One region of the Pseudoalteromonas sp. T1lg21 genome, then DNA from elsewhere that is predicted to be linked to it. Evidence: predicted binding sites of a transcription regulator. Region 1 holds the regulator's gene; the other holds the start of a gene.
What was found. Region 1 encodes LexA, which represses DNA repair genes until DNA is damaged. Its sites were predicted from a motif close to TACTGTATNNNNATACAGTA; they were not measured.
Positions count from the first base shown of each region.

Region 2: dinB (DNA polymerase IV) is a predicted target of LexA. The motif match lies at 2,268-2,287, and genes of this name have one in related genera.

Region 1 is NZ_PQBX01000065.1:28,906-39,968, reverse strand. Features, by position in the region: gene cyoE (heme o synthase) at 1-704, opposite strand, end outside; gene C2M25_RS19655 (COX15/CtaA family protein) at 714-1,703, opposite strand; gene C2M25_RS19650 (transmembrane cytochrome oxidase associated protein) at 1,724-2,218, opposite strand; gene C2M25_RS19645 (SURF1 family protein) at 2,199-2,948, opposite strand; gene C2M25_RS22270 (DUF2909 domain-containing protein) at 2,963-3,274, shown strand; gene C2M25_RS19635 (cytochrome c oxidase subunit 3) at 3,174-4,049, opposite strand; gene C2M25_RS19630 (cytochrome c oxidase assembly protein) at 4,087-4,617, opposite strand; gene ctaD (cytochrome c oxidase subunit I) at 4,617-6,212, opposite strand; partial or broken gene coxB (cytochrome c oxidase subunit II) at 6,212-7,353, opposite strand; gene lexA (transcriptional repressor LexA) at 7,795-8,412, opposite strand; gene C2M25_RS19610 (PaaI family thioesterase) at 8,573-9,010, shown strand; gene C2M25_RS19605 (hypothetical protein) at 9,018-9,398, opposite strand; gene C2M25_RS19600 (hypothetical protein) at 9,557-10,282, shown strand; gene C2M25_RS19595 (VOC family protein) at 10,257-10,610, opposite strand; gene C2M25_RS19590 (endonuclease) at 10,721-11,063, shown strand, end outside.
Region 2 is NZ_PQBX01000001.1:329,567-340,629, forward strand. Features, by position in the region: gene C2M25_RS01530 (hypothetical protein) at 1-1,044, shown strand, start outside; gene C2M25_RS01535 (hypothetical protein) at 1,045-1,593, shown strand; gene C2M25_RS01540 (hypothetical protein) at 1,613-2,026, shown strand; gene dinB (DNA polymerase IV) at 2,297-3,355, shown strand; gene C2M25_RS01550 (hypothetical protein) at 3,568-3,837, opposite strand; gene C2M25_RS01555 (FG-GAP-like repeat-containing protein) at 3,934-11,063, shown strand, end outside.

The DNA of each region.
Region 1 (11,063 bases):
ACTAGGGCAAGTAAAATGCTATAGCCAACGACGCAAGTTTTACAAAACTCAATACCATGAGTAACAGGCAACATTGGAATTTTGGCACGCTCGTAATCACTTTTACGCGCTATCGCTAAAGCCCAAAAATGCGGCGGGGTCCAAGTAAATATAATCATCACTAATAACCAGGGCGCGGCAGCCATGTGGCCTGTTTCAGACACCCACCCTAACAGCGGCGGCATCGCACCCGCTAAGCCCCCAATCACAATATTTTGTGGAGTAGCACGCTTTAAAAACGACGTGTATATAAAGGCATAGCCGACGAGTGCAAATAAAGTCAGAATTGCCGTGAGTGTATTAGCCCACACCATAAGCATAATGAAACCTAGCACGCCAATAACAGCTGCAAAGCTCAATGCATGCTGTTTACTGAGCCGACCTTTAGCCACAGGACGGTGTCGAGTACGTGCCATTTTGCTGTCGATTTCACTATCTACTACATGATTGATCACGGCAGCAGCGGCCGATAACAAACCAATACCCAACAAACTTGCAAGCTGCACAAACACGCCTCGTCCTACATCAGGCGCCAAAGCCAAGCCAACCCATGCCGTTAGCACGAGCATCGCCACCACTTTAAATTTACTGATCGCTAAATAATCTTTCAGTAATTCTGAACTTTGGCTCAAAAAAGACTTTTCTGTACTTAATAATAGTGCCATCACAGCCTCCTAGGTTCTTACTTTTAAGTGGAAGCATAGTCGTACCATGCTAAGCAGTAATAGTGCTGCCATTAAATTATGTGCAAGCGCAACACCTAACGGGAAATGCCAATGCACAACTGCAAGGCCTAAACAAATTTGGCATAGCAAAGCGACTAAGACCGTTACCGTGCAGTGCTTAATTTTTCGTGAGTAACATCGTGAATAAATGCGCCACATGATTAACGCTAATACCACACAGGTAACCAGTGCCCAAATACGGTGTAGCAGATGAATAGACATACGCGCTTGCTGCGATAACACGCCATATTCATAGGTACTATGCTCAAGCGGTAATTGAAACACGCTCTTTAAAGAAAACGGTTGTCCGTAGCTACACAGCGGTAAACCATTACAGTGTGGAGCAGCATAATTTGCAGCAAGCCAACCACCCAAGGCGATTTGCAGCACAAGTACCACCAACCCCACCAGAGCTAAACGATAATAGGGCTTTGCACCGCTATCACGACTTGCAATAGGCTCTATAGTGAGGCGTAAATACAGCAGAAACACCAAAGATAAAATACTAAAGCCGCCAAGCAAGTGCCCCATAACAACCAAGGGCTGAAGGTTCATGGTTACTGTCCACATTCCTAGAGCAGCCTGAAACACAACCAACAATAAAAGTGCTAAAGGCAGTTTAACCGGTGTTGCTGGGTATTGGCGTTTTAACCAGGCAAAAACAAACAAGGCTAAAATAAGTAAACCGAGGGCACCGGCAAAATAGCGATGGATCATTTCTTTCCACGCTTTTGCGGCTTCAAACATCATATCAGGGTAGTTTTGTTCAACATGTAATAAAGCACTTTCATGTTTTGGTACAGTCAAAAAACCGTAGCAACCTGGCCAATCAGGACAACCAAGCCCTGCATCACTGAGACGAGTGTAAGCACCAAGCCCCACAACCAGAATTGAGAAGAAACAAGTAATTAAGACAAGGTATTTATAATTTTTATACATCTTTATCCCCTTACTGAGGTTTAGCTCGAACGCGCATAGTTAAGTAATTTTTTTAAATCTTTCAGTAAGCCTTTTTGAATGAGTCTATTTTGTTCGGGCTCAGCAGTATAAGGGTAATGCAGCACCACCAATCCCATGTGATCAACCAAGTATAAGTCTCCCGCTTTCAGTTCAGGATTTGTCGCTAAAAGACGCCAACTTGCTGATACTTGCTGTTGATTTGTCAGTACAGCAACATCCACTTTTTGCTGATTTTTACCTAACGCGACATACAAGTTATCGAGACTCGCTAGCTGGCTTTCACAAATAGCACGGCACTCTTTGGGGTAGTTGAGCGCTATAGTCCATTGTTTGGGCTCACCGTGTTGCCAATCTGCTAATTTCACTTCTTCACTTAAAAGCTCACCGTAATTACTTGAACCACTCGGTAACCAGTCGAGTTTTAGTGCTGCGTATGCCAGTGCTAGCGGCACAAAACAACAAAGCGCAAATAAACTAAGTGGGTTTATTTTCATAACCTCTCCTTCTCATCGCAAAATAAGCAATTACGACACACGCTAAACCAATTAACAGCCATTGCACGGCATAGGCGTAGTGTTTATCAGGCCCCATCACGACACTTTTATAATGCGGGGTTGCGATACCATCTGCTTCATTACGATAACCAATAAAACCTTGTACTGGCTCTGCCAACTGAGCACTGAAAATCGCTAAATCAATACCTTGAATACGCTTTGGCCAGCCTTGTTCTGCACCAATTTGATCTGCTAGCGTAAAGCCTTTTAAGTTGCCTTGCTTTAATTGCACAGTAGCAGCAAACGTGGCTGTGCTTGGCCATGCAACTACTGGTAACTGGTTTCGATCTTGAGGGGCTTTAAGCCAGCCAAAATTAACGATTAATGGTGCTTTTTCACCTGCAATTGTTACCGCTGCCAGTAAGTCATAGCCCACTTGCCCTTGATAAATTTGATTATCTAGCAACCAGTAATGCTGTTTATTTACCTCGCCAGAAACCTTTACTTGCAAGCCTGTTTTATTCAAATCTGATGGCAAGCTTTGCAGTGCTTGCCAGTTCATAACTCCTTGCTCTTTAGAAACGGCTAACTGACTTAATTGCTGCTGCTTTTGTTCGCCTCGCTGGTATTGCCAAACACTGAGTCGTAAACAAATAAGCACTGCAAGTACCACAACGCAAATTGCGATAATTGAGCTAAGCTTTTGTTTACGCCATAAAATCAACTGCATTTGGAAGACCTAACATGATTAAAATCATCATTGTGTTGTTATTGTTATATATCGTGTTCAACCTATTTAGAGCCTTGTTTGTGATGATGTCAGCAAAAGAGCACTCAAAGCCCATGTCTCATTATTTAGGTCGTCGAGTGCTGTTTTCGGGTGTTGTACTGATCATCATCATTGCGGCCTTAAAACTGGGTTTAATTCAAACCAATCCGTCACCCATTCACAAAGCTACAGCACGTACACAAATACAAATAAACACAGCCACACCACATCTACAAAGTGCCAATACCAAGCAGCTGCCTGAAAAGCAAAGTGCTTATCACTCGTGAAGTGGCCTTTAAAAATTCGCAGTAATACAACTAACAGTATGATGGTACCCAAGGTCACGTGCATTCCGTGGAAACCGGTTAACAAGAAGAAGGTATTACCATAAACCCCTGCATCTAAGGTCAAACCTAGATCTTGATAGGCATGCATATATTCATAGGCTTGCAGGCCTAAGAAAATGGCTCCCAGAACGACCGTCATCGATAAAAATACCTTTAGAGCACCGCGCTTATTGTTTTCCATAGCAACATGGGCAAAATGAATTGTGACCGATGAGGTAAGTAGAATCAGCGTATTGATCAGGGGTAGACCTTGCCAGCCCATAGCCTGTGTGGTCTCGCCCGCTGGCGTAGTTAATAGCGGCCACACAGCATCGAAGGTAGGCCATAGCACTTCGTTGGTCATGGCATTATTGCCAGCGCCACCAAGCCAAGGCACTGAAATCATACGGGCATAAAAGAGAGCGCCAAAAAACGCCATGAAAAACATCACTTCAGAAAAAATAAACCAGCTCATACCCTGTCTAAATGAACGGTCCATTTGTGCTGAGTAAAGCCCTTGGTGAGACTCTTCAATAACATTTTTAAACCAGCTAAATAGCATATAAAACAAGATAGCTAGGCCCAGATATAAAACATACTGCGCACCACTGGCCTCACTGCTTGCTTGCATCACAGTTAAACCGGCACCAACAGCAATTAAAAACATTGCGATGGCGCCAACTATTGGCCAAGGGCTTTGTGCTGGAACATAATATTTTTCGTAATTTTGATTCATTTTGTTTGCTCCCAATTAGCAATTAGCTTGGCGGCTTTTAATCGTTTTTAGCCACAATCTGCCCGCTAATATCAAACATGGTGTACGACAATGTCAGTTCCTCAACATCGTCGGGTAATTCAGTATCAACATAAAACAGCAAGGTAAATTCAACTTCTTCACCTGCCTTTAAAGGTTGTTGATCAAAACAAAAACAGGCAATTTTATGTAAGTACTTGGCCGCTTTTCCCGGTGATACTGATGGAATTGCTTGCATGACTTTGTCTTCATTACTGGTGTTTTTTGCTGAGAACTTAACTTCTCGCATTGCGCCTGGTTGCACCGATACGCTGTACTGCTCAGACTGCACCTTAAATGGAGCGCCACTTTGAGCATGCGTCGTAAAACTGACATCAACTTGGCGTTGTGTATTTATTGTTTCACTTGCGCTCGCTTGCTCAAGAGATGGCTTACCGTTTAATCCTGTAACATCGCAAAACACGTCATAAAGCGGCACCAGAGCGAAAGCAAATGCGAACATGAGTAAGCATGTGATCAGCAATTTCTTTAGCAAAGGTGCATGGTTCATTACTTGATCTCCGGCGGTGTTTCAAAGGTATGATAAGGCGCAGGAGAATCAACCTCCCATTCCAGACCTTCGGCACCTTCCCATACTTTGGCAGGTGCTTTTTCGCCCCCTCTGGCGCACTTGAATACCACCAGCACAAACAACAGTTGCGATAGCCCAAATGCAAAGCCACCAATACTGATAATGGCGTTAAAATCAGCAAACTGCAGAGCATAGTCAGGGATACGACGTGGCATACCCGCAAGGCCAACAAAATGCATAGGGAAGAACAATACGTTGACACTAATTAGCGATAGCCAGAAATGCCATTTCGCTAGTGTTTCGTTGTACATGTTGCCTGTCCATTTTGGTAGCCAGTAATAAGCTCCCGCCATAATTGAGAACACGGCGCCTGTTACTAACACATAATGGAAATGTGCCACCACAAAGTAGGTATCGTGATACTGGAAGTCAGCCGGAGTAATCGCGAGCATCAAGCCAGAGAAACCACCCAAAGTGAACAACACGATAAAGGCGATGGCAAACATCATCGGAATTTCAAAACTAATTGAGCCGCGCCACATAGTAGCCACCCAATTAAACACCTTAACCCCTGTGGGTACCGAAATGAGCATAGTTGCGTACATGAAGAACAGCTCACCGGCTACAGGCATCCCGGTAGTAAACATATGGTGTGCCCACACAATAAAACTCAAAAGAGCAATCGATGAGGTTGCATACACCATAGAAGCGTAGCCAAATAACTTTTTGCGTGAAAAGGTTGGCACAATAGTCGAAATAATACCAAAGGCCGGCAAAATCATGATGTACACTTCAGGGTGACCGAAGAACCAGAAGATATGCTGGAACATCACGGGGTCGCCCCCTCCCGCGGCATCAAAAAAGCTCGTTGCAAAGTATTTATCGGTCAACACCATTGTGACCGCTCCTGCTAAAACAGGCATTACAGCAATTAACAAAAATGCGGTGATTAACCAAGTCCAGACAAACAGTGGCAGTTTCATCCACGTCATACCGGGCGCTCTTAGATTGACGATAGTCACGATAACGTTAATCGCCCCCATAATTGAGCTGATACCCATGATATGTACGGCAAATACAAATAGTGCAGTGTTATCGTTACTGTAAGTGGTGGAAAGTGGTGCGTAGAATGTCCAGCCAAATGCAGGACCGCCCCCCGGCATGAGTAAAGAAGCTAGCAGGATTAAAAATGCGAAAGGTAATATCCAAAAGCTCCAGTTGTTCATGCGCGGCAGCGCCATATCAGGTGCACCAATCATCATAGGCACCATCCAGTTAGCAAGCCCAGTAAATGCGGGCATAACAGCACCAAACACCATGATCAAACCATGTACCGTGGTCATTTGGTTAAAAAAGTGCGGATCGACTAACTGTAATCCTGGCTGAAATAATTCAGCGCGGATCACCATAGCCATCGCTCCACCAATCAAGAACATGGTAAGAGAAAAGATCAGGTATAAACTCCCAATGTCTTTATGATTGGTGGTGTAAAGCCAACGCTTAAACCCTTTCGCAGGATGATGATGGTCGTGATGCGCATGCCCTGTTGCTTGCTCATTAATAACGTTACTCATTATTTCGCCTCCGCTGCTGCATCAATCGCGGCTTGAATTTGACTCGGTTGGATCACATCGCCTGTATCATTACCCCATGCATTTCGCTTATAGGTAATAACCGCAGCAAGTTGCTTAATTGAAAGCTGCTTATCAAACGCTTGCATCGCCGTACCAGGGCGGCCATGTAACACAACATCAATGTGGTCTTTCACATCACCTAACACGATTGGGCTGCCTTTCAACGCAGGAAACACGCCTGGCAACCCCATACCTGTTGGCTGATGACAAGCGGCACAACTAGCCATGTAGACTTGCTCACCCAAGGTCATGAGCTCTTCTTTTGGTAATGTTTGATCGAGTAAAGCTGCATCAGCGGCTGCTGCATTGGCTTTTTCTTGTTTGGCATCAGCAAGCCAATTAGCAAACTCATCTTCAGGAAGGGCTTTCACTACAACGGGCATAAAGCCATGATCTTTACCGCATAACTCTGCGCATTGACCACGATACACACCCGGCTCGTTAATACGAGTCCACGCTTCATTAATAAACCCTGGGTTTGCGTCCTTTTTAACCGCAAAGTCAGGCACCCACCACGAATGAATCACATCGTCAGAGGTCATTAAAAAGCGAACTTTTTTATTGATAGGCAGTACCAAGGGTTTATCAACTTCAAGCAAATAATGCTCAGTTTTTTCTGCTTGGTTGTCTATTTGATCTTTCGGTGTAGCTAGAATTGAGTAGTAGGCAATATCTTCACCCATGTACTCGTAATGCCATTTCCATTGCGAGCCAGTCACTTTAATTGTGATATCGGCTTTAGAGGCATCTTCCATAGCAATGAGGGTTTTTGTTGCAGGCACAGCCATCGCGATTAGTATAACAAACGGAATGGCAGTCCAAAGTATTTCAACTTTTGTACTTTCATGAAATTGGGCTGGCTTAGCCCCTTTAGATTTACGGTGGTGTATTAAAGCCCAAAACATCACCGCAAAAACGATGATGCCAATCACACAACGATAATAAATATCGTCATGTGTAACTCATAAACATTATTACTTATATCAGTCACCCCTTTACGCATATTGAATTGGCTGTTTGCCAATGCAAATTGCACAGGTGCGAGTAATATAAGCCACAAGGCGTAACGCAGTTTACCCATGTGACGGCTCCTTTAAATGCTATTGCAAGACGCAAAGCGAAAAGGCGTTACAGCAAGGTGCCCATTCGTATTTTTATTGTTTAGATCGAATTCGTATCATCACGACGCAATGAAATGATACAAGCCCGTTGTATAACTCCCTGACACGTTTAGGTGTGTCAATTTCGTAAATAGGTGTTAATACAATGTACTAACCAATTAGTTAAAAAATGAGCAATAAGCAAGTTTTAGTGATAATAAATGTTTATTTTGGTGCAAAAATAACAACTATAATCAGCGCGTTATTTAATGTTTAGGCGTACAAACAAAATACAAAAAGAGAGGGAAACTGCGCCATATAAGGCTTTAAATGATGAGTAAGGATTCACAAATCCTAATTAAGTAGCAAAATTTCGATGGTGCACCAAATTAAGTCAATTTAATGCACCAAGTTGGGAACACTTACATCCAGTCAGCGTTTCGAATAACCCCTACCGCTAATCCTTCGATATTGAACGATTCGTGCTCTAGGTCAACTTCAATAGGTGAAAACTCTTCGTTCTCAGCGTGTAAAAATACTTTTCGGCCAGCTTTTTCTAAACGCTTAACAGTCACGTCTTCATCAACTCGTGCAACAACAACTTGGCCATTTTCAGCAACTTGTGTTCTATGTACTGCAAGTAAATCACCGTCCATGATGCCAATGTCTTTCATACTCATGCCATTTACACGCAGTAAGAAATCAGCGGCAGGCTTAAATAACGACGGATCAACTTGGCAATGGCTTTCAACATGCTCTTGGGCCAAAATAGGTTCGCCCGCTGCAACACGGCCAATTAAAGGTAAACCTAATTGCTCTGGTTCATCTTCTTCGATTAATTGAATACCACGACTCGCCCCAGGCTTCATTTTGATCATGCCTTTTTTTGCCAGTGCTTTTAGGTGCTCTTCAGCGGCATTGGCACTTTTAAAACCCAATGTTTGAGCTATTTCAGCACGCGTTGGTGGCATGCCTGTATCTTTAATAAAGACTTTAATGAGTTCTAAAATTTGCGATTGGCGTTTAGTTAATGGGCGCATACAACTGGTTTTCCATACAGTACATTTAACTGTGAGTATATACAGTTATCTGAAAATCGCAAATTTAATTAATACCGTCATATTGCTACAAAACTTACATTGAACCTCACTCTAAGATGCCATAAGGTATTAGCTTTAATTAGCAGGCTAAGGAAACACAATGAGCATTTGGCACCACCCAATCACGCTAGAGCTATGTAAAGAATTGGAGCAAGGGATCACCGGGCAAGGCACTTTAATGAAAACCATGGGCATTGAAGTGACAGAAATTGGCGATGACTATTTAGTGGCGACGATGCCTGCCATCCCAGAACATCATAACCCTATGGGCATGGTACATGGCGGAGCAAACGTTGTGTTAGCCGAGACAGTGGCAAGCTATGCAGCCAACTTTGTGGTTGATTTCAATAAATTCTACGCTGTTGGCCAAGAGATTAATGCCAACCATATGAAAGCATCACGTAAGGGAGTTTTAACTGCAACGGCTAGACCGCTGCATTTAGGAAAGCGCACCTCTGTTTGGGATATTAAAATTACCAATGCCGCAGGAGAGCTATGCTGCGTATCAAGAATGACCGCAGCGGTAGTAGAGCGCTAAATTCGACCTATTTTTCAACAGGATAAATAGTAATTTCAATCCCTGCGCCAATTGCTGAGATACGTAACAAGGTATCGGCATGCAGGGGTTGATTAAAGCATTTTGGCGAATTACCTGATTCAAAACCTATATCAAATGTTCGTTTTGAGCACGATAACCACTGTTTTAATGCATTGCGCGAGCAAGACTCAATAAGCTCGCAAAGCTGGTTAATCGCTTTATCTGGAGAGCTGATATCTGCGGTTGCTTCAATCCGTGCAAGTTGGCGGTATTCATCTTGGTCATAATGTAAAACCATGGCGTTTTTCTTCAAATCAGCAACAAGCGCACTAATATCGTGCTTTGATTCAAGCTCCAGATCTACATTTAAAAATTGAATTTCCGACATACTCTCGTTTTTACCCTCTATTGATATCGACTGAAACTTTAACTCAGTTTTGTATATATACCAAATCTAGAATACAGTTAATGCGACATTATGCCGCATTGGCAATACAGTTAAACAACTTAAAATAGCACCCATACAACAATAATAACGGGGTAATAATGAATAAACGCATGTTCAAGTATGCTCGTAAAGGGCATAAATGGCTTGGCTACTTGCTCGCTTTACAGATCTTCTTTTGGCTCTTAGGTGGGCTGGTAATGAGCTCATTACCGCTTGAAAAAGTGCATGGCAAACATTTGGCTAACCGCAGTTTAAGTAGCCCATTTATAGTGTCAGACTACCCTACTTCGATTGATAAAATAACCGCGCAATTTGAGCAAATCGAAGGTATTAAATATAGCCATTTTTTAAACACCCCGATTATAGAAGTCACCACCCCTCGCGGTGTCTTCAATTTTGATGGTAGAACGGGTTATAAAATGTCTGCTCCAAATGAAGCTCAAATCATTGAAAATGCACAAGCTCACCTGCTTATTAATGCTAACATGACTCAAGCGCAGCTATTACCAAAAGGGCCAAGAGAAGTCGGTCACAAAGCCAATGTTTGGCAAGTAAGCTTTGATGATTGGCTAACAACCACCTTATATCTAGATAGCCAAACCGGTAAGGTTATTACTGTGCGCAGCACCTTGTGGCGCATTTTCGACTTTTTCTGGATGCTGCACATTATGGATTATGATGAGCGAGAAAACTTTAACAACCCATTGCTTATCAGCTTCTCAGCCACCAGCGTGCTGTTTTGTATAACTGGGATTATTTTGTTACTACAAAACGTTCGTTTAAAGCGAAAAAAGCCAGCTATACGTGCTGTTCAATCAAAATAGGATTGCCGTCTGGGTCGGTGATAATAAAACTCGCGTCACCGGCCTTTTGTATCTCTAACCCCTGTTGCTGAAAACGTGTCGCTAATTGCTCAAAAGTAGCAAACTCAGTCAGCGCCTCAGCGTTTTGATCCCATCCGGGGTTAAATGTCAGCATGGTTTTATCAAACATGCCTTGGAACAAACCAATTAAATGTTCACCGTTTTTCATGATCAACCAATGTTGTTCAATCTCCCCAGCAAACTCTTTAAATCCTAGCTTTTCATAAAACTGCTTTGAAGCATGGATATCTTTTACATTTAAACTCACAGAAAAGGCACCTAATGACATAGTTGTAATTCCTTTAATAAAAACGGCCTAACAACTATAGCTGAGTTGAAATACTTTTCCTTTTTAGAATAGTCACTCTAAAATAACCGTTCCTGTAGTTCACTCATGTGATGGATATGCGTTTAATTTCTTTTGCTGTTCTGTGCTTTTTAATTAACTTTTCAGCTTCTGCTGAGCAATTTTCTAGCTTTTCGAGTGCCAAAAAGCACCTTGTAAAATCGCTGCCTGAAAATAGCAAAAGCTTATATTGTGGCTGCGATATAAAGCGACAAGGTAAAAAACTGGTACCCGATCCAGATTCATGTGGCTATATTCCACGCAATGCCATCACCCGAGCGGGTAACGAGAATGCCCGAGCAAAAAGAATAGAATGGGAACATATTGTGCCAGCCTGGGAGTTTGGCCATCAATTACAATGCTGGCAAGATGGCGGTCGTAAAAACTGCGTAAAGG
Region 2 (11,063 bases), on a different contig from region 1:
GAAAAACAGGCAAAAAAATTAGAAGTGTTAATAAGTAAATACGATATTACAGGCTCAAAGGCGCAGAAACTATTAGAAACATATCGAGAAGTTATTAGAGATCTAACAAAGCTACAATGTAGTTCATTTGCCGGAAATAAACCCCAGAAAAGATTTAAAGAGTCGTTAATTGAGTTTAATAAAACTGGAAAAATATCAAACTTTGAACATAGTTTGGTAGTTGAAAGGTACCTTTCCGAAGAAACTAAAGAGTGGTTAAAAGCAGACCGTATTACTTTAGATCAAAAGGCAATGATGGATATTTCAAATGAATTAAAGCAAGATGTTAGATACCCAACAGCACATGCCTTTCGTCATATTTGGGCTGAAGCGGTTTTAACTCGTTATCAAGGAGATGTCGCTGCTGTTATTCGACATCAGTTTTGTCACTTAGATGAATCCTTTTTTATGGCTTACCTTCGTAACAAAGAACCCCAATTGTTGATGAAATCAGCTCGAATTAAAGTGCTTAATTCTATTGTAGATACATTATTAATTGATTCAGAAAAGATCGGTAAGAACTATTTAGGTGGCTTTTCAAGGTATGTAAGTAAAGCAAAAAGCTTAACAAAGGCAGTCTCACCTAGCGAGATTCTAGAGCTTAGGGAGCGAATAGCTGGGCGGATTATTTCTATTCAGTCATCACATTTCTCAACATGTATTCCCAGAGAGGGAGCAGAGAGTCGAGCAAAGTGTGCTGAATTTGGAGATATGGCACCTCATAATGCAAAACCTGAATTTTGCTTAAACTGTTCAAATGCGGTCATTACAAGCGAAAATTTAAGAGGGATTTGGTTAACTATACAGCCTTTTGTTAAAGAAGCTTTAGATGAAAATATTCCGGGGGTTGTGATAGAGCATCATATGCCCTTATTACGTTCAGGTTATAAAAGAATAAAACAACTTGAGAATTCAGCTAACCAAAACAACGTATTGAAAATTTTAAAGATGATAGAAAAGGCAATTTCTAATATTGAACAAAATGTTTATAAAATGGAGGTTTAGATGTCGAATGAATTAGATGAGCTGATGACTGATGACTTTCTTTCCGGCTTAGATAGCCCAAACAAAAATAATGAAGGATTGTTAGATAAGCCATCGTGGGTCAGAGGTGATAATGGACATACAACATTTAAAGCTTGGAGAGCGATTTTAGATCTCCAAGAGATAAAAGAAAAAAGTATCAAAAATTATGGAAAAGTAGCTGACAGAAAAACACCGAAGTCGTTATATCAAATAAAAAAATCGGACGTTGCTGAGATAGTTGCCATAAAGTCACAAAGCTTATTTCGTACTTCAGGTTTTAGTGATGATATTCGAGCTTTTTTTGATGATGTTAACTCGGAACTACTAGACCTATTTGAAATAGAACAAAACAAGCAAAGATTACGACGAAGAACGGGTGTCCGAAGTAAGTGTAAACCTGAGTTAGTTGACGATGTTCAGGTTTTAAGAGAAAAGATTGAAGAGCTTGAAAGTCAAACAGTTAAGGACACGTTAGACCTTATGCTACAGAGAATGCCATTAGATTTAAGAAGAAAAATGGGGATGTAGTATATTAAGCCGCCGAACGATGAAAAGTGTATTATATTCGTCTTTAGTTATAGTATTAGAGTGTATCTATGGAAAAGTAGAGCTGTATAAACAAAGCTTATCGAGATTTATTTTTAGTGAACTTATTGTATTTCTTTCTCAAGTAACCATTTTCTTCGTGGTTGCTGTCCTCACCTCTGACTTTCTAGGCAGTGAAGAAAAATTATTAGCTTTTTCAAAGCAGAAAATCAATGATGGTTCTTTTGGAGAGCTAGGGTTAACATTTTTAGCTATTATTTTCGTAACAGGTATTTTTACTACTATCGGTAAGGTTTTTGATAATAAACAAGTTGGAGAGTTTATTGATGAAATCTTATATGAAATGCCAAAAACAATTTATGTATTTGGCTCAGCTGCTACAGGGGTTATGTTAGCAGCATCTTTATATATTTAGATGAACCCTGATGCTAATTCGGAAACTGGAGCTATAGGTTTTGCTGTATTAACATTCCTTTTCGCCATAATGATTTTTCTTTACGGATGTGCATTTAGTTATGCATTAAAGCGAAAGACTCATATAAAAAGAAAAGATCAATATCAATAGCGTTACACACTAATTGGCAGCTGATAACGCTAAATATTTACAAAATTAGAAATAATACTTTAGTAATCCCGAATGGAATATGGCATTATCCAACTGTTTTTATATACAGTATTTGCGGCTATGAGAAAAATTATTCATGTTGATATGGATGCATTCTATGTATCAGTAGAAATTAGAGATAATCCATCTTTAGCTAATAAGCCTGTAGCTGTTGGTGGAAGCCGAACTTCTAGAGGTGTTTTATCTACATGTAATTATATTGCTCGGCAATTTGGAGTTAAAAGTGCGATGCCAACAAGTGTGGCTCTGCGTAAATGCCCAGATCTAGTTCTTTTGAGGGGGAGGATGGATGTTTACAAGCTTGTAAGCTCTCAAATCCGTGAAATATTTGAGCGGTACACTGATTTAATAGAGCCTCTGAGCTTAGATGAAGCATATTTAGATGTTACTAATTGCAACTTACTTGGTGGCTCCGCAACATTAATTGCTCAGGATATTTGCCGTTCAATATATGCAGAGCTTAACCTTACAGCATCCGCAGGTATTGCCCCAGTTAAATATCTAGCTAAAGTAGCTTCTGACCTAAATAAACCTAATGGCATTTTCGTCATTCCACCTAAAAATGTAGACTCTTTTATAGACAATATGGAATTAAAAAAAATTCCAGGAGTAGGAAGAGTCACAAATGAGAAATTGCTTTCAGATGGTTTTAAATATGGTAAAGATGTCAAGGTATCTAGCCTTGAATATTTATCTTCTAGATACGGTAAGTTGGGCAGACTGTTATGGGAAAGGTGTAGTGGTGTTGATGATAGACCTGTTGTTACAAGTAGAGAAAGAAAATCTGTAGGGGTTGAGAGGACTTTTCCTGAAGACATTTCTGAAATTCAGGAGCTTGAACGAATTCTCTTTGAGAAGCTATTACCAGAGCTTGAACAAAGAGCATCTAAGTACCTCAATAATAGAGGAATAAGTAAAATTGGGATTAAAGTAAAGTTTTCTGATTTTCACCAAACGACAAAGGAGTTCTCTACTGAAAAGTTAGACCGTTCAATCCTTTGTGAGTTGCTCTATGAAGCTTTCCTGCGTGGCGGAGGAAAGCATGTCCGCTTACTCGGTGTGCATATAGGGTTATCACCTGAGAAAGCTGAATCAGAACAGATTTCATTTGATTGGTAGTATTGTTCAATAACACGATTCAAAGTCGTTTACTTTATATTTCACTAGGAGTAAGCAGAATATCGCTAAATTCCCAAATTAAGATACGCACACTCATGCTTATGCTGCAAACGACTTAAGGTTTAAGTCTGGAAGAAGTTACACATTACGCAATGTAATAAAAGTTATTATATGACTTTATAAACCAGACTTTAAACTTCAATGAATCAAGATTATTTTCTTGATAACCATGATTGGATAACTTTATCAATTTGAGGAAAGCTATTAGGGGCTATCTCTTTAAGGTGATTCAACTCAGATTTACAAAAATCTTTATAATTTTCAGTTGAAACAGTTTGCTTCCCTTCTTTTTTAATTGCTTTTATACATTTTTTATAGCTCTCAAATGCATCATAAACAGGGTCAGATTTAGCGTGTACTAATTGCGTTGATGAAAGCGTCAAAACAACTAATATTCTAGCAAAAAAATTGAGTTGGGCCATAAAACCTCCATGCTTTCATTTACGTTTGGTTGACAATTGTTTGATAACTAATTAATTTATAACTTTGGTTTAATATTGTCAATGGAGTGACGTGCCATGTTCCGTGTTGTTTTTTTTGCGTTATTATTTCTTTCTTTCTCAGCCAGAGCTGCATATTTTGTTAACTTGCCAGCCTCACCAAACATTACTGGTAGTTATACATTAAGTTGGAATGCTGGGGCCGGGGATTCTGGTTTTTATTTATATGAAACAAAATCAGGCACCAGAACGTTGGTATATAGCGGCAGTGGTAGCAGTAAGTCTTTTTCAGCAAAAGCCAATGGTACATATAATTATGAACTTGAAGGTTTAACAACTGTATGGATCCGAGGTGAACCAATTATTCGTCGTCAGCTAATGGACTCTTACACTTTATCAGTCAATAAACTTTCGCCTCCTCCTAAAATGTCTACACCAAGTGCAGATAACGACGATAACGACTACTCTATTGCTATTTCTTGGTCAGCTAGTACAGGAACATCGATTTCAAAATATAATCTACAAGTACAGAAAAATAGCGGTTCTTGGTCTAATGCTTATGTGGGCACTTCGAGAAGTTTCCAGTATAAACCTACTTCCGATGGTATCTACACTTTCAGAGTTCGTGCCTATAATTCTGCTGGTTGGGGCGTTTTCAGTAATACTGATAGTACTAATTCTGCTAAAAAGCCCAGTGAACCAAGCTCAATCTCCGGTAATCCTGCGACCACAACTTCCGGATCATTTACGGTTAGTTGGGGGGCTGCTTCAAATGCAGATTCGTATCAACTTGAACAACAAACTAATAGTGGCTCGTGGGCAGTAAAGTATAGTGGTACAAGTCGAAGTAAAAGCTTTTCACTAGATGACGGAGTATATCGGTTCAGAGTTCGAGGTAAAAATACGACAGGTAGTTATACATCTTACGGTAACTTCAAATACTCTAGTGTTTCTAAAGTGGCTAAAACACCTGGAACGCCAGGCACAATATCTGGCGTTCCTACTAACAGTGCTACAGGGACATTTAGTCTGTCTTGGGGGGCAGCCTCAGGTAATGTTGACTACTACAATCTCCTCATTGAAAAAGATGGTGTAGTTAATCAGACAAAGATTAAAGTTACTTCCCGAAGTAAGGTATATCAGGTGACAGAAGATGGAACCTACCGTTTCAAAGTAGAGGCTTGTAACGAAGTATCAGGGTTTGTAACCTGTGGTGGGGTACGGAATTCAGGGGGGGCTACAGTACAAATTGTGCCAACGCCAGGCGCAATTTCTACGGTTGATGATCAAGCTGTAACATCGTTAAATGGAAGTAGTTTAGTTAGCGATTTAGTTGCTGAAATTAAGGGGCATAGCTCTGTTGATGGTGGGGCATTTAACTATTCTGTGCCTGTAACTTTACCCCCTGGTAGACGGGGAATGCAACCCTCTATTTCCCTTAATTACTCAAGCCAAAGCGGAGAGGGACTCGCAGGATATGGATGGAACTTGTCCGCTGGCGGTGCTGTTCACCGTTGTACTGAGATATATGATTTAGATGGAAGTGCCACATCTGTACTTTATGATATCAACGACAAGCTCTGTATAAACGGAAAAAGACTGCTTAAGGTAGATGGGACATACGGCCGAGCCGGCGCAACGTATCAGACAGAGCGTGACCCAAGTTTTACAGTAGAGCAACTTGGAGGTCACATCGGCTCAAATTCCGCGTACTTCAAAGTTCACTATCCAAACGGTAATACAGAAATTTATGGAAATAGCTCTAATTCTCGTAAGATAAGGTCAGGTCATAGCGTTGCGGAAAGCTGGATGCTTGCGCTGATAGAAGACGCGTTTAAAAATGAAGTGGAATACGAATACTTTGGTGTAACTGGGAACCTATACCTGAAAAATATTTTTTACACTGGACATAGCGGTACGCGAGGTACCCGTAGAGCAAACTTTGTTTACTCAACCATCGACGGCTCAGAAAAATTCTCATTCGGTGGTAAGTCTTTATCAAATCGCCTGTTAAAACGTATTGATATTTACATAGATGAAACCTTAGAGGCGAACTGGCGACTTGAGCATGCATCGCCTGCGAATGATGGCATCTATCAGATATATCTATTAAACAAGTTAAAATATTGTGACGGTTCAGGTAATAGTGATTGTATAGCAACAGATTTCGATTGGTACAATTCTAGCTTCACTTATTCTGAAGGTGCTAATCATCCGCTCGAAAGTATTACCGACCAATTTTTGGTGGGGCAAACCATTTATCGCGAAGGTGATTATGATAATGATGGTGTTCTCGACCTATCCGGTGCCGATGGTATCTATCTATCAGGAGGCGGTTTCATGTCATGGAGTAGCTTGCCTGGATATGGGTCTTCAGGGGTTGGCACCTCTTCTGGAGACTCGTCACTCTCAAACGACATAGGTGAATATCGTTATACTTCTGTGAATGGAGCTATGGACTTTAACGGTGATGGCACCACTGACATCATTTACAAAGACAGTAACGACAGAATAAAAATTGCCTCATATGATAACGGTAATATTTCATTACTCAAAGATACGGGCATTGATGCAGGCTGCTATCTGAGTTATTCAAATCTCAACACTTTAGCAATGTGTAATAATTTTGTTATTGACTTCGATGGGGATGGGAGAAAAGATCTATTAGTAGCTACAAAGGCGGAAACATCAGACCCAACTGAAGGCATTATAACCTACAAAGCATATATGAACTCAGGGAATAGCTTTACATTTGCTGGTCAAATAGCGCTTAATATTCGTTTCTCTGTTAATCCAATTGATGTTAATGGAGATGGTACGATAGACCTTGCAGGCGCAACATTTGGTAAGTCGCCTTGGTGGTACGAAACGAATTATAATAAGAATACTGGACAACTCACATTCACACATCGCTCGCATACACTGAATGTAAACTTTAATGAGTTTCTGCGAACAGCTCCTGGTAAATGGATTGACTTTAATGGTGACGGTTTACCAGACATATTAACGCTTCACCTTGCGAACTCCCAACACAATACCTACACTTTTTCGATTGCGATCAACAAGGGCAATGGCAGCTTCGCAAGCCCTGTCTCGACGGGGAAAAGAGAGTTTGCTTACGGCTCTTCCTTGCATGGGGGGGTGGCTAATGAAAATGAAGCAGAGGGGTTAGTTTATAATAACTTCATTAAAGTTTTCGATTTTAACGGTGATGGACGTCAGGACTTATTAGTACCAACCGGAACAACAAGTTATCGATATCAATGTTGGGACCACTCTACAAATCAGGATTGTAGAGCAATTGATGGTGCAGAGCGGCCACGCTTTCATATCTATGACGCATTTGCATGGGACGTATGGATTACACAGGAAGATGGCGTATCTTTTCAAGTACATGACCTAGGCTCAAATGTAATAGGCGCACTAGCAACTATGTCAGTTGTGGATCTCGATGGTGACGGACGCGATGACTTTGTCAGTGGGTTGGGTTTTGAGTCTTCAGCAGTAAAGAGACGTTGGTATTATGGTTCAAAATCAGGGGGCATAGGCTCAAACCCTCGTGGATACCTAACTTATTTGAGAGACTCAACTGAAAATTATACCATCCGTGAGGTAACCACAGGCATGGGGGTTAAAGCTAAAGTGAGCTATGACCAACTCGCGAACGTTTCTATTTCTAACAATAGCTTTTCATTGATCGAAAACTATCCCTATGTGCGCTTTACTAACACAATGCGTGTAGTTGATACTTTCGAAGAGGATAATGGCGTAGGCTCATTAAACACAACTCAATATCAGTATGGAGTACCCATTTTTCATATTGCAGGTCGAGGGTTTCAAGGTTTCGAATCTATTGAAACTGTGCAATCAACGCCATCAATGGAGGTGGCAGGTTCAAAAATCGATTTCAAAACGACAATAGAATTCGAGCATATTTTTCCTTGGTCAGGTATGGTTAAAACAACTCGAAAAGAGGATTTAACTAACAATTTTCTGCTAAGTACTGCAACCTATTCAAGAGCTGAAAGTGTAAATCCGTATATTACAGGCGAACCATACTGTTTTTATTCCCCTTCAACAGTTAATACGAGTTATGGGGCAAGCGGTGAATGGCTGTCAACGACAACAACTGATATCGAGAAGAACACGTTATGCCAGGTAACTCATAAAACAGTATTGAAAGAGGATGATTACACGTCAAAAACAGTAATTAATAATACTACTTACTTTTCAAACGGTTATATCAGTCTCCCAGATAGCGCAGAAGTTGAAAGTCGAACTAGCTACACTTTAAGTGGGCTCCCTTCAGGTGAGAGAGCGATTCGAAAAGTATTCCGGTATACGAATTATGATCCTACAACCTATGTAGTTACTGAAAGCGGAGTGAAAAATGGCGCTGGGGTAATCAAGCGTAAGAAAGTTTTTTCAGACTTTGATGTTTATGGACAACCCAAAACAATAACAGAAGGGGAACGATGGAAAAAGCTTGTTTACTCAAATGACGGATATTTTGTTGAAATAGTTAGAAATAGGCAGTGGGGTACCAGTTTTGACGCATCAACTTCCTACTTCGACAAATTAACTGGAGCAGCGGAAAGTCAAATTAATGCAAGCGGTGTTAGCACTGATAGCACCGTTAACTTTCTTGGTCAGGTATTAAGCACTGCCGTGTCTAAAAGTGGAACTCTTTTATCTCCTATTGTCTATACACAATATTTATGGGGAGGCGGAGATTATCCAGTTATTGTGAAAACAGTTCAAGATGGAGCGCCTGTCGTTACAGAGTATCTAGATAGCTTGGGTCGTTCGGTCAAAACAGAAACGACTGGTTTTGATGGATCTTTAATAATTTCTGAAACTGAATTTGACGAGAGAGGGAATGTACTTCGTTCTATCACGCCTACAGCGAGTTACTCAACAAGAACTTCGGTAGAGTTTGGTGCTTATGATGCTCTTGGAAGGCCTGAATTTAAAAGTGTTGATGATGGACTAGTAAATTATGTGTCTAATTATTTCTATACGGGACTTATTACGACTATTGATGTAGCTGGAACATCACTTGCTGAAGGCGAATCAGTTTCTCATATAGGGAGTCGCTCCGATAGTGTCGGGACAATGTCTAGAATCTATAACTCATTTGGTGAGCTTCTTAAGACTATTGATGTTAAAGATGGAGTAACGTTATTTGCATATGATAGTGCTGGAAACCCTGACTTTATAAAAGACGCAAAAGGAAGTGTAATCACCGCTGTATACGATGATCTTGGTCAAAAGGTAAGTTTTTCAGACCCTAATATGGGAAACTGGTCATTCACTTACAATCAGTTTGGGGAGTTAGAAACGCAAACAGATGCAAGAGGAGTGATTGTTCAGCCTGAGTATGATTTTTTAGGCCGTGTCAGGACAGTCAACGGCCGCACTTGGTCTTATGATAGTGCAGGAAAAGGCTTGCTCGATTCTACCAACTCTGGTTCGGGAGAAATTAAGAATTTTGAATATGACTCATTGTTGCGAGTTAATAGGGTTACGACCACAATTGATGGCATCAACTTTATTCAGGAGTATGCCTATCACTCTACTTTAGGTGTATTGAAAGCTGAGAAATACCCTAGTAACGAAGTGATAGGGTATGAATATAATGAGTACGGTTACCTAGAACGCGAGTTCCGACACCTATTACATGCAGATGAGACACTCAGAAAAATTGATGAGATAGATGCATTCGGGAATGTCGTTAAGCAAGTATTGAGTGGGAATATATACCAAAACTTCTATCGGCATGATAATGGCTCAGTCAACGGTATTTGTAGTGGGACAAGTTACAGCTGTGCTACCAAGTATCAATCCATTGATTATGGATATGATGGTATGGGAAATCTAACGCACCAGCAAAATCTGATTACAAACCTAAAAGAAGAGTATACCTACGATAATTTGATGCGTGTTCAGGCTGCACAGTATTCTCGTAATGGTACAGCTGAAGCTAATATCGATTACAACTATGATGCAGTAGGGAACCTAACGCAAAAAAGTGATTATGCTGGCACGTATTACTATAACAGCAACCGAAGTCAGGGGGGAAATGCAGGGCCTAATGCAGTGAGACGTGTAACCAAAAGTTCTGGAAGTGTCTATTTCTCATACGACAACAACGGAAACATGTTGACTGGAGATGGCTTATCTGAAGCTATTTATAATGTAGATAATAAACCAACAAGGTTGATTAAAAACGCTGTAACAACAACATTCAGTTATGGCGCTGACGGTATGCGCTTTAAACAAATAAAACAAAGTGGTAGCCTTACAACTACTACTTATTATATTGGTAAAGGGTTTGAGCGTGAGATCCAGCCAGGTAACAAGGTATTAGACAAGACTTATGTTGGGGGTCATACCACATTATACTTAGCAGTAAGTGGTAACCCAAGCTATCCGGCATCAGTGTTGCATTCATTAGAAGATAGATTGGGAAGTCCTACTGTACTTTTGACAGGGAGAGATAGTACACCTAACATTATTCGTTATAGAGCACATGGTATTTTTGGGCGGCCAATAGATGCCGGTACTGGCAATAAGCTTACAAATCTTGATGATTGGGATGATTTAGCCAGAGGGTATACAGGCCATGAGCAGTTAATAGAGCAGCAGTTAATTCATATGAACGGTCGGGTGTACGATTATAACCTCGGTAGGTTTATGAGTGTTGATCCTTTCATACAAAGCCCGTTGAACAGCCAAAGTTTAAACCCATATACATACATTATGAATAACCCTATGGCTGGAGTAGATCCAACAGGGTATGTTGCTCAGGGAACCAATGCATCTAACTGGAGGACGAGTGGGTGTGATTTAGACCCTATGGGGTGCACTAGCACACCAACGGAAAAAGCCTTCTCTGCTTATGTAGGAAGTGGTGAATCCAATATGCACCAAAGCTTTTCTGATAACTTAGACAAGTTTAATAATCGGATGAATTCAACACTAAATGCAATTGACCAAGCATGGACTGCTTATGCGGAAGCCGCAGGTACGGTAACGATAACTGATTTGTCTAGTGGTACCAGTGGAGGACTGAGTAGCGACCAACTTAACCAAATATACTCAGATACGGCCTCAACCATTGGTAATGGAGCCGCAGCAGCGGTCGGTAATTTGATTCCAGATATGGTCAATGGCATTGCTGACTGGACTGAGCGTTTTCTTCATCA